DNA from 2 places in the Methylobacterium sp. NMS14P genome. Region 2 is predicted to be linked to the other one. Evidence: riboswitches for the same ligand, from Rfam matches in the RefSeq annotation. Region 2 holds a riboswitch; the other holds the start of a gene.

Region 1 (5,767 bases), 1.9 Mb from region 2:
AGCGCCAGATCCCGGGCTCCCACGCGAGCATGCGCAGCATGTCGGTCTCGTACTGGACTTCCACGCCGCGGATGAGGACGTCGCCGGGATTGTTGATGTAATCCGAGGTGTTGACGTTCCCCGGCCGAGCGCGCGTGATGATCCGGTTCGAGATGACGTTCTGAAACAGGGCGACGTCCAGGCGGGAGACCGTGTCGGCCAAGGTCATGCCGACCTCGATCTGCTGACTGGTCTCGGGTCGGATGTTGGGGTTGCCAAAGACGCGGCCGCCGCCGAGCGTGTTGAAGTCGGCAGCGAGTTCCGTAGCGGTTGGCGCCCGAAAGCCGGAGGACGCGCCGACCCGGAAGGCTGCCCAGTCAGTCGCCTTGTAGGTCGCACCCACAGAGTAGGTCGTCGCCTCGTAGGGGCGCGACCCGTTCACCTGCCCCGTGAGATAGGGTGTCGGGTCGAAACTCGTGGTGCCGAAGGTTTGGCGGATGCCACCACGCAGGGTCACCCGGTCGTCGAACAGGCGCTGCGTATCTTCCAGGTAGAGGGCATGGAACTGGTCGGTCTGGTTGTTGTCCTGCGGCGAGACCTGCGCCAGCGGGTTCCCCGGGACGCCGGCTCGGAAGCGGTCGGAGCGCAGCTGACTCGTCTCCCAGTCCCAGCCCAGGAGGAGATCGTTCCCGGCGAATAGGTTGAACCGCGGTTGAAAGCGGGTGCCGGTGATGTCGAGGTAGCGTGTGTTGAAGTCGGCCGCCGTACCGCGAACCGGAAGCCCGGTGTTGCCACGCTGAACCGGCGAGGCCCACTTGAAGCGATCCTCGTCGTTGACGCGGTAGAACTGCGCGAACAGGCTCATTCGGCCGTCGTCTGACCGACCGGTGTAACTCGCGTCGAACGAGCCGTTGAGGCGATCGTCCTTGCTGTAGATGTTGCCGCCGGAGCCGCGGAAGCCGACACCGTAGATGCCGTCGCTGCGCAGCGTGAAATCGAACCGGTTGTTTGGGTCCACCTGCAGGCCGAGCGCGCCGGTGATACCCATGCGGCTCCATTGCGTGTTGGCCATGCGGCCGCCACCCGATCCGGCGAAGTAGTCGTCGCGTTGGGCGCCAGAGACGCCGAGATAGTAGTCGAACGGGCCGGCGACGCCGCCAGTCTGTGCCCAACCGTCGGCGAGGCCCCAGTTGCCACCGATGCCCTGGATCAAGGTGCCGGGCGCGGTGCGGCCGGTCTTGAGGATGATGTTGATGACGCCGCCGATGTTCTGGCTGCCATAGATCACCGAGGACGGGCCACGGATGATCTCGATGCGCTCGACGTCGGCGATGGAGAGTTTCGACAAGTTGGCGGTACCGGCGCGCCGGCCGTTCATCAAGACGAGGACTTGGCTCTTGAAATCCTTGCCCTGCCCATCCGTGGCACCGCCTCGGATATTTATCGAGGTTTGACCGGGCGTCCACTCCGAGAAGAAGCCGACGGCGTAGTCCTCCAGCACGCCCGTGACGGATTTGGCCGTCGAGTTCTCGATCATCGAACGGTCGATGACCTGCACCGTGCCGGCGATCTCCGAGCGCGGTTCCGGTCGGCCGGTCGCAGTCACGACGAGCTGGTCAAGGCTGACCTCGGGGCTGTCCTGCGCCGTTGCGGTCGTTGAAAGCGCACTGCCGCAGGCGAACGAGAGAGCCAGGGATACGAGGCGGCGGAGCGTCACGAGTCTTGCCTCCAAACGAGGATGGTCGATGCGCGGGGCACGGAAAGGCGATGGCCACCCGCGACGGGGACGGCCTGCGCGGAGAGGTGATCGGCAAGCGCTAGGCGTCTGGTGTCCGTCCGTGACCAGCTCAGGCGATCGGCGAGGTAGGAGGACAGGCGCACCAGGTCAGGCACGATCGCGCTGAAGGTCCAATCGGTGCGGGCGGCGATCGCCGGTTGGTCGGCCCGTGGCAGGTTCGCCAGAACGAGGTCGACGCCTGGCGTCTCGTCCTCGCCGTGCCACTCCCGCGGAAGGCAGCCCGCAAGGCAGAGCCCGCGCGGGCCGTTCTGGGCTGGCACCACCCAGACGACGCTGCGCCGGGCCCATCGCCGGCAGCGGACGAGGAACGCCGCAGCCTCTGTGAGCGGTGCCGGCATGTTGGCGGCAAGCACCGTATCGGCACAAGCCTCCGGCAAGTCGGCTTCCCGCCAGCCAATCTCGTACAGCCGCGGCGGCGGTGCCACAGCTCGCAGCCGATCCTGCATGGTCGGCGCAGGCTCGATCGCTGCCCAGACTGCTTCCCGGTCCCGCAAGGCGCGGCCGAGTTGCCCGCCCCCGGCGCCGATATCGAGCAGGTCGCCAATCTCCGGTACGGCCGCGCGCACCAATGGAGCAACGCGGGCAACATAATCCGAGGCGTCAATGCCTGCGGCGTAGAGTTCGAGCGGATCGATGCCGGTCGGATCAGCGACGGACGTGAATGGGTGTGTAGTGCCCGGAGGCACCCTGGTTGATCGCGCCTGTTCCATCGGTCCTTCCCCGAACCCGAGCGGGGATGGCGTCGATGGGCGTAGGCAGCCGGCGCAGCCTTCGAGGCTGCACGCCGCATACGGCCCGTCGGGACACCCCGCCCACGAGACATGTCTTGGTCAGGGCAGGTCTCCTGGCTCGCGGGTCGCCGTCATCCGTCAGGCCTTCCCGGTGAGAGACTCACCAGTGACGCTGATCGACGGAGGACTCGCCGCTTACAGTTGCGGGGACAGCTCCGGCCTGGGCGTGAAACGCCGCACCGGATTCCCTCTTAGCTCGCCATCATGTGATGACGAGAACCTTGACCGTGGTTCAAGAACCAAGCGGTGCGATGATTGTCAACTGCCTTGAGCCGACCCCAAGGCTAGGCTTCCCGCGTTCGTCGCTCGACCTGCTGCAAAATCACCGCTTGACGGCAGAGAGGACAAAAACGGGGACATCCCCCGGATAAGGCGGCGTTCGGAAAAGATGCTGCCAAGCCGTCGTGTCGGTGAACCCAGCTTCTGTCAGGAGGTCTCGTGCATCGGCCTCGGTGAGCCCAGCATGGAACGGGAGGAGCCGTGCGAGCTCGGCGGCGTAGTCCGAACGATTCTCTGGTGCTGCCGACCACAGACCGTCGGAGACGACGATGCGCCCTCCCTGCCGCAGGATGCGGCGCGCGACCTCAAGCGCTTCAGCGGGCCGCTCCAGCGTCCAGAGGACGTTTCGGATCGTGACGATGTCGGCGCTGGCAGGCTCCAGTGGCGCCTCCGCGATGAGGGTTTGAACGAACTGGACGTCGAGCATTGCATGCCTCGCAGCCTCCCGTGCGACGCCCAGCATCTCCGCCGAACCGTCAACGGCTCGTACTCGATGACCAAGCGCTGCCGCGGCCAGAGCGCACGCCCCCGTGCCCGTTCCGAGGTCGACGACGTCCTTCGGCTCGCCGGCAGCGAACGCCGCGGCGAGCACCTCCTCCCAAAGGTCCGGGGTTCGGACATGGGACGCCGCGCCATTGAAGTGGGGGGCCCGGCTGTCCCAATAGGCGGTCACGCCCGCGGCGACCTCGGATGCGCTCATGTCGTAGGGCTCCATCAATCCGGACGGTACTCAATGTGGGGCCGGCCGCTGAGTGCAGAGACGCGGACCTCGGCGCGCACCCCGAACACCTCCGCGATCATCTCGGCGGTCAGCACCGCCTCCGGCGGCCCGGAACAGACCAGGCGCCCCTCGTTCAGGACGGCGACCTCGTCGCAGAACAGGGCGGCCAGGTTCAGGTCGTGCAGGGCGACGATGCTGGTGACGCCGAGCCCTCGCACAAGGGCGAGCACGTCGAGCTGGTGGCGCACGTCGAGGTGGTTGGTCGGCTCGTCCAGCACGAGCTCGCTCGGCTCCTGAGCGAGGGCGCGGGCAATCTGCGCGCGCTGGCGCTCGCCACCCGACAGCGTCTCCCAGGGCTGATCGCGACGCGCGTCCAACCCGACCTGCGCCAGGGCGCCCTGGACCGCCGCCTCGTCGGCCTCGACCCAGGGGGACAGGGCACCCCGGTGAGGCGTGCGACCGAGGCGCACGACCTCCGTGACCGTCATCTGCGACTGCGTGCCCGCATGTTGCTCGACCACGGCGATGCGACGCGCGACGGCCAGCCGTGATAGAGCCCCGATGTTCGTGCCGCCGAGGGTCACGACCCCGCTCCTCACCTTCCGTAGGCCGCAGAGCAGGCGCAGCAGGCTCGACTTGCCAGAGCCGTTCGGCCCGACGAGCCCAAGCATCCGTCCCGGCGCCGCCTCCAGGCTCACGCCGTCGACGATGATCCGCCCGCCTGCCCCCCATCGCAGGTCCTGCGCCGCGAGCGTCATGCGGGCCGCCGCGAGCGAATGAGGATCAGGGCGAAGGCCGGAGCCCCGAACAGGGCCGTGACAACCCCGATGGGCACGACCTGCCGCGCGATCAGGACGCGGGACAGGATGTCGGCCAGCACCAGGAACACCGCTCCGGTCACGAGCGCTGCCGGCAGCAGGCGGCTGTGGCGCGGCCCGACGACAAGCCGGACGGCGTGCGGGACCAAGAGGCCGACGAAGCCGACCGCCCCCGCGATACTGACCATGATGGCGGTCATCGCGGCCGTCGTCCCGAACAGCACGAGGCGGACCCGGGATACCGACACGCCGAGCGCGGCGGCGGCGTCCTCGCCGAAGGTGAATGCGTCGAGACTGCGGGCATGCGCGAGGCAGACCGCGAACCCGGCGAGCGTCACCGGTGCCGCCAGCCACACGTCTGGCCAGCGCACCCCGCCCAGACTGCCGAGGAGCCAGAACATCACGCCGCGCGCCTGCTCGGCGCTGGCGAAGGTGGTCACGACGGTGGCCGTCGCGGCATTGAAGATCTGGCCCGCGGCCACGCCCGAAAGGATCATGCGCTCGCTGGTGCCGCCGGCGCCCATGGCGAGAAGGGCGACCGTCACGAGGGCCAGGACGGCGCCGAGCAGGGCGCCGCCCGAGACCCCGACCGCCGCACCGCCGAGGCCGAGCACCATGACCGCGACGGCGCCGGTGGAGGCGCCCGCCGAGATACCCAGCAGATAAGGTTCGGCAAGCGGGTTGCGCAGGAGTGCCTGCAGGATAACGCCGCAGACCGCGAGCGCGGCTCCGCAGCAGGCAGCGAACAGGGCGCGGCTCAGTCGGTAGTCGACGAGCACGCCCTGCTGGATCGGGTTCACCGCGTAGCCGAGGCCGAACAGCGCATTGCCGAGCGCCTGCAGGGCGACCGGGAGCGGAATGCGCATCTCGCCGACCGTCATGCCGAGCGCGACGGCAAGACAGAGGAGTGCCAACGACGCGAGGGCCGCGGCCGCCCAGGGCAGCCACCCGGAACCCGGAAGCGCGGCTCTCCTCATCGAGCGAGCCCAAGCGCCTTGAGGTCGTTGGCCAGCGCCCCGATGCCGTCGACGGTCCCGAGCCCTGGCCGTGTCGCCGCGACATCCATGACGACGATGCGGTTCTCGCGCACGGCGGTGAGTTGGCTGGCGACCGGGTCGGTCCGCAGGAAATCGAGCTTCGCCGCGACGTCGTCGGCCGGGAACAGGCGCCGGTCCATTCGCACCAGCACGATCACGGCGGGGTCGGCGGCCGCGATGCTCTCCCAGCCGACCAGGGGCCACTCCTCGTCCGTGGTGATCACGTTGCGGGCCCCGAGCTTATCGAGGAGGTAGGCCGGCACACCCTTGGCGCCCGCCACGAAGGCGTCGCCCTTCACGTCCCGGCTGGAGAACCAGACCACGACGGGCAAGTCGCGCGCCGG
Region 2 (5,767 bases):
GGTCGGGCCTGCGCGCCCGCACGGCCGCGGCGACCGCGGCGGCGGCCTGCGGCTCCTTCAGGCTGGACACGGCCATCGGCAGCACGCCGATCCCGCGGGCCCGCAGCGCGGCGGCGAGGGCGACGAACGGGCCGGTGTCGCCGCCGAGCACGGCGGACCGGTAGATCAGGAGGAGCGCGACGGGCTCGGCGGCGATCCGCGCTCCGGCGAGCGGGACCGCGGTCGCGGCCGCGGCGAGGGCTGTCTCGAGGGGAAGAACTCCGCAACCGGGACACCAGGGAAAACCGCGCGGGAGCGGCACGGGCGGCTCGACCGGTCCGTCGGCGCCCAGGCGGACCGCCAGGCTCCGCAGCATGCGCCACAGGTTGTCGGGCCCGCCGGCGCGGAAATAGCCGTCGAGCTGCCCGGCGAGGTCGGGATCGGTGGAGAAGGACGCGAGGCGCGGATCCGGCCGGTCGTCGCCCGGCAGGACCGCGAGAACGACACCCTGCGCCCGCGCGGCCTCGGCGCAGCGCTCGATCCCGTAGCGCCAGTAATCGAGCCCGCCGAGGCAGCGGATCACCACCACCTTGGCGCGCGCCACCACGCGCTCGACGTAGAGGTCGACCGAGAGCGGGTGCCGCAGCTTGGCGAGCTTCGCGAGCCGCAGGCTCGGCAGGCCGGGCTCCGCGGCGTGGGCCTGCCCGACCGAAGCGAGGTCGCTGTCGGTGAATGACAGCACCACGAGGTCGCCGGGCTCCTGCCCGAGATCCACGGCCGCCTCGCCCTCGTCGAGGGAGACGGCATCGATGCGCACGAGGTGCACCGCGGCGGCCCCTAGAGCGAGTCCGGGCGGGCGTGCGCGACCGGCCTCATCCCGCGAGGGCCGCCGCGACGGCGTCCTTGTCGAAGCCCTTCAGGCCGATCACCACCAGCGTCCCGTCGCGGGCTTCCCCGGCCCGCCAGGGGCGGTCGAAATGATGGGTCACGCGGCGGCCGACGCCCTGCACCACGAGGCGCATCGGCTTGCCCTCGACCTCGGCGAAGCCCTTGATGCGCAGGACGCCGGCCGCCTCGGCCGCCGTCTCGACCCGGGCCGCGAGATCCCCCGCGGTCACCGCCGCGCGCACCGGCAGCGCGACCGTCTCGAAATCGTCGTGGTCGTGGTCCTCGCCCTCTCCGTGATGCGAGGGGCGGGCGTCGAGATCGTCCTCGGCGGCCGCGCCGAGGCCGAGCAGCACCCGCGGGTCGATGGCGCCGTTCTCGGTCTCGACCACTTTCACGGCGCGGGGCAGGTGCCCCTCGACCTCGGCGCGGACCCGCGCCCGGGTCGCGGCGTCGATCAGGTCGGCCTTGTTGACCACCACGAGGTCGGCGCAGAGGAGCTGGTCCTCGAACACCTCCTCCAGGGGGTTGTCGTGGTCGACCGACTGGTCGGCGGCCCGCTGGGCCGCCAGGGCCTCCGGATCCTCCGCGAAGGCGCCCGAGGCCAACGCCGGGCCGTCGACCACCGCGACCACGCCGTCGACGGTCACCCGCGAGCGGATCGCCGGCCACTGGAACGCCTGGACCAGCGGCTTCGGCAGGGCGAGGCCGGAGGTCTCGATCAGGATGTGCTCCGGCGGCTCGGCGCGGCCGAGGAGGGTCTCCAGCGCCGGCACGAAATCGTCCGCGACCGTGCAGCAGATGCAGCCGTTCGGCAATTCGACGATGGCGTCCTCGGTGCAGCCCTCGACGCCGCAGGCCGCCAGGAAGGACTTGTCGAAGCCGATGTCGCCGAACTCGTTCACCAGGATGGCGAGGCGGCGCCCCTTGGCGTTCTCGACCACGTGGCGGACGAGGGTCGTCTTGCCGGCCCCGAGGAAGCCGGTGACGATGGTGCAGGGGATCTTGTTGACGAGGGTCATTCCGCGGCCTCCAGGGTGCCGGCGGGGAGCGGGCGGGGTTCTGGGAAAGGGGGGATGCGGGCGATCACGCCCTTGCGGAACGCCTCCGGACGCTCGCGCCAGGGCACGATGCCGTCCGGGGTCGCCGCGTAGGCCGCGAGCCCGCCGAGGATGATCTCGGCCGAGGCGGCCGGATCCATGTCGCCGTAGACGTAGGTCCAGCGGTCGGCCGCGGCGACCGCCACGGTGCAGGGCCGCTTGCAGACCGACAGGCACTCCACCGCCTCGACCCGCAGGTCCGGCGTGCCGCCGCTTTGCGCTCGGAGCGCCTCCAGCAGGCGGGCCCCGGCGCGGGGCCCGTCCGGGTCGTCGTCCGGGCGGCGGCAGGCGGTGCAGACGTAGAGCACGGTCTCAGGCACGGGCCGCCCCCCGATCAGCGCCGCGGGCGAAGGCCTGCCACGCCCAGCCGAGCCCGAGCCCGATCAGGATCCAGAACACGAAGCTGATGGCGAGCGACCGGGCGGCGAACTGGGCGGCGAGCGCGGCCGGGAGTTCGGACGAGGCCTCGGGCGCCTGCGGGGCGCCGACGACGTGCGGGGTGATGATCAGGACGAGCCCCCCGAGGATCGTGATCAGCGCGCGGCGGATGGTGATCAGGTAGAGTCCCATCCCGGTCGCCGCGGCGGTCATCACCCACCACGCCTGACGCGTCGCGAGCGGCGCTGCCGCGCTGCCGGGCAGTTCCGGCGGCAGGCCGAGGCCCGGCGCGAGGGCGACGCTGGCGAAGCCCGCCACCGCGAAGGCGAGGCCGACCTGCGGCGTGGGTTCGCGGCCGCAGGCGAGCATCACCGCGCCGAGCAGCAGCGCGTAGCCGACGCCACCGACGAGGGTCGCGAGCCCGGTGAAGGCCATCCGCGGCAGGCCGGGGCCGGGCTGCCATTCCGGCGCGGCGTCGGGCGCGGCGTGGTCGTGCCCGGCATGGGCCAGCACGATCGGGAGCGCCTTGATCGGGAGCGCCTTGGCGGCCTGACGCGGCGCCTCTTGCTGCTCGTAGCGCTCGGCCGCCACGATCAGCGGCGAGGTCAGCGTGAGTTCGAGGCCCGTCACGACGGCAGCCGCGAAGAAGCCGGCGGCGAGCGCCGCCGACAGGAGCCGGATGATCATCCCTGGTCCGGGGACGTCAGTGGCAGGGGAAGTTCTGGGTGTGTCGGAAATCGTGCGCCGCGTTGTGGAGCGCGATCGCCGGCGAGAAGCCCGCCATGAACAGCAGGCCGAGGCCCAGCACGGCCGCGAACGCGACGGCGATCGGGCGCTCCGATGAGCGGGTGCCGGCGGCGACGGGGGCGAGGGTTTGCGTCGTCATCAGAAGCGTCTCCAGCCGCCCCACCGGCGGCATTGCGGGATCCTGTCGCGACGGCAGGTCTCCTGGCTCGCGGCTCGGCGCGCCCACCGCCTTCCCGGATCGCTCCGGTGGCGCATGGCGGGCGCTCGCCGCTGACAGTTGCGGGGGCAGCCGCGGAATCGGGGCTTCAAACCCCTCACCGCATTCCCTTTTCACCCCGTCTCCGGGGCACCGTCGCCCGGCCGTTGTAGACGCATGACCGCCGGGACACAACGGAGCGGCGCCGGATCGCGACCGTTTCCCGCGCCCGCCCCGCTATCGGGGCGGGCTTGACGGCCGCGCCCCGGAGCGGGCACCGCCGCACCCGATACCCGCCCGGCCCCGGCGCGGGCCCTGAACTCCCGGAGACCCGATGGCCCCGACAGACGATCCGACCCCGGTCCTCGTCGATCTCGCGGCCGGCCGTGACCGGCGGATCGTCTCCGATGCGGCGACGGGAACGACCTGGCTCGAGGTCGACCTCGGCGGCCGGTTTCCGATCCACTCCGTCGCCCTGCGGTCGGGGGAGGCGGCGGTTCCCCCGGAGCCCGGCGACGTCGCGGTGGCGGTCTCGCAGGACGGCGCGACGTGGACCGAGCCGGACCTCGCCGGCTGGACCGCGACCCCGGACGCCCTCGTCGCCGCGATCGTCCCCGACGAGCGGGCTTGGGCGCGCGCGGTCCGGATCGCCGCGCCCGCACCGGCTCAAATCATCGGCGTCGGGATCCGGGCCGACGAGGCCGCGGTCGACCTGATCGCGCTGCGGGCGATGCTCGGCCTCGACGTGACGCTCCTGAACGAGAAGTCCGGCGCCAACGTCTACGTCACCTACAATCTGCGATCGGCGCCCGACCGCGCCAGCCACGCCCTGGTCGGCCTGTCGCTGTTCGAGAACGGCGCCTTCGGCAACTGCCTCGTCCAGTACATCATCGCGGTATCGATCGCGAAGGCGCTCAACCTGAAATACATCAAGGTACCCAAGGTCGACCGCAGCAAGGTGATCTTCCTGACCGAGCGCCTGACCTGCGACGGCATCACCTTCATCCCGCCGGACGAGCCGCTGCCGCCGGACGGCTACTTCCTGTCGGGCCTGTTCTTCGACCCGACGCAGTTCGAGCGCGTGACCGCGCTGCGGGGACCGACGGACTCGCGCGCGATCGTGCAGAGCGTGATCCGGCCGCTGTTCAACGGCCTGCCCGAGACCTTCCCGGCCAAGCCCGACGACCAGCTCCTGATCCACATCCGCTCGGGCGACATCTTCAGCACCTGGGTCGATCCGCACTACCCGCAGCCGCCCTTCGCGTTCTACCGGATGGTCATCGACCGGTTGCTGGCCGAGGGCCGGATCCGCTCGGTCAAGCTCGTGTTCGAGAATCGGCTGAACCCGGTCATCGCGGAGGTGGAGGCCTACGCGGAGCGACGCGGCCTGCCGGTGGAGATCCAGAGCGAGTCGCTGATCTCCGACGTCGCGGCCCTGGTGAACGGCCGCTATCTCGTCTTCGGGCTGGGCACCTTCGGGCCGGGGATCTGCCACCTCTCGGATCGGGTCGAGCAGGTTTTCTACTTCGCGTCGAACTGGCCGCAGGGTTTCCAGTCGATCCCCACCATCGGCAAGGTCGTCGAGGTGCGCGATCTCGAGGGCCGCTACATGAAGGTCGGGGAGTGGCAGAACACCGAGGCACAGCGCCGGATGATGGTGGAGTACCCGGCCGAAGCCCTCGCCTTCGACGACGCGTGACCGCTGCGCCGGGCCGGAGACGCTACGGCGCGGTCCTGAGATGCTCGGCGGGGGCGCCGGCCGGACGGGTCGCGCCGGCGTCGCGCACCTTCAGGGCGTCCGTGTACATCCGCTCGACGTCCGCCTTGAAGGCGGCGCGCGAATCCGGTCGCGTGTAGAACATGTGCCCGCCCGGGTAGACCGCGAGGCTCAGGCGACCGGCCGCGTAGGCGGGGACCTGTGCCAGCAGGAGCTTCGAGGCGAAGTACGGCGTCACCAGATCGGTGAAGCCGTGCGCCACGAGGACGCGCAGGTGCCCGTCGAGGGCCAGATCGCCCTTCAGGTTCGACAGGACCTCCGGGGCCTGCCGACCCGAGCCCCAGCTCCAGCCGCGGTTGACCGCGTTGCTCAGCAGCTCGTAGCGCATGTTGGTCACCGGCCACTTCAGCGTGCGCGCGTAGAGGTCGAGCATCGCGCTGGTCAGCGGCGCTTGGAGGGCCGTGAGCTGCGGATCCTCGAAGCTCGACTGGGCGGCGTCCGGATTCGGGTCCCAGCCGGTGATGCCGGTGTCGTAGGCGCTGGTCACGCGGCCCTCGGAGCGGTCGATCTCGCGCTGAACGCTCCGGGTCGAGAGGCGCGCCGCCTGCGCGCGCACCAGGGCGGGGTCGAGGCCGACGAGGGGCGCGACCTTCTCGGTCATCCGGGCGACGGCGGCCGTGTCGCTCGGCCCCTTGAGCAGGTCGCTCAGGTACGGGCCCGAGGCGTAGGCCTCCGCGTCGCCGAGCAGGGTGGGCGTCGGCACCG

What was found. A riboswitch is a leader RNA that binds a small molecule or an ion and turns the genes downstream of it on or off. The one in region 2 is predicted to bind cobalamin.
Region 1: linked by a shared signal. The riboswitch ahead of LOK46_RS07730 (class I SAM-dependent methyltransferase) and the one ahead of LOK46_RS16795 (CbtB domain-containing protein) in region 2 are both predicted to bind cobalamin.

Annotation. Positions count from the first base shown of each region.
Region 1 is NZ_CP087106.1:1,639,907-1,645,673, reverse strand. Features, by position in the region: gene LOK46_RS07735 (TonB-dependent receptor) at 1-1,696, opposite strand, end outside; gene LOK46_RS07730 (class I SAM-dependent methyltransferase) at 1,693-2,487, opposite strand; cobalamin riboswitch at 2,595-2,807, opposite strand; gene LOK46_RS07725 (class I SAM-dependent methyltransferase) at 2,891-3,547, opposite strand; gene LOK46_RS07720 (ABC transporter ATP-binding protein) at 3,562-4,326, opposite strand; gene LOK46_RS07715 (FecCD family ABC transporter permease) at 4,323-5,363, opposite strand; gene LOK46_RS07710 (ABC transporter substrate-binding protein) at 5,360-5,767, opposite strand, start outside.
Region 2 is NZ_CP087106.1:3,501,042-3,506,808, reverse strand. Features, by position in the region: gene cobN (cobaltochelatase subunit CobN) at 1-805, opposite strand, end outside; gene cobW (cobalamin biosynthesis protein CobW) at 852-1,886, opposite strand; gene LOK46_RS16805 (DUF1636 domain-containing protein) at 1,883-2,284, opposite strand; gene LOK46_RS16800 (CbtA family protein) at 2,277-3,029, opposite strand; gene LOK46_RS16795 (CbtB domain-containing protein) at 3,046-3,228, opposite strand; cobalamin riboswitch at 3,264-3,458, opposite strand; gene LOK46_RS16790 (discoidin domain-containing protein) at 3,620-4,984, shown strand; gene LOK46_RS16785 (S10 family peptidase) at 5,007-5,767, opposite strand, start outside.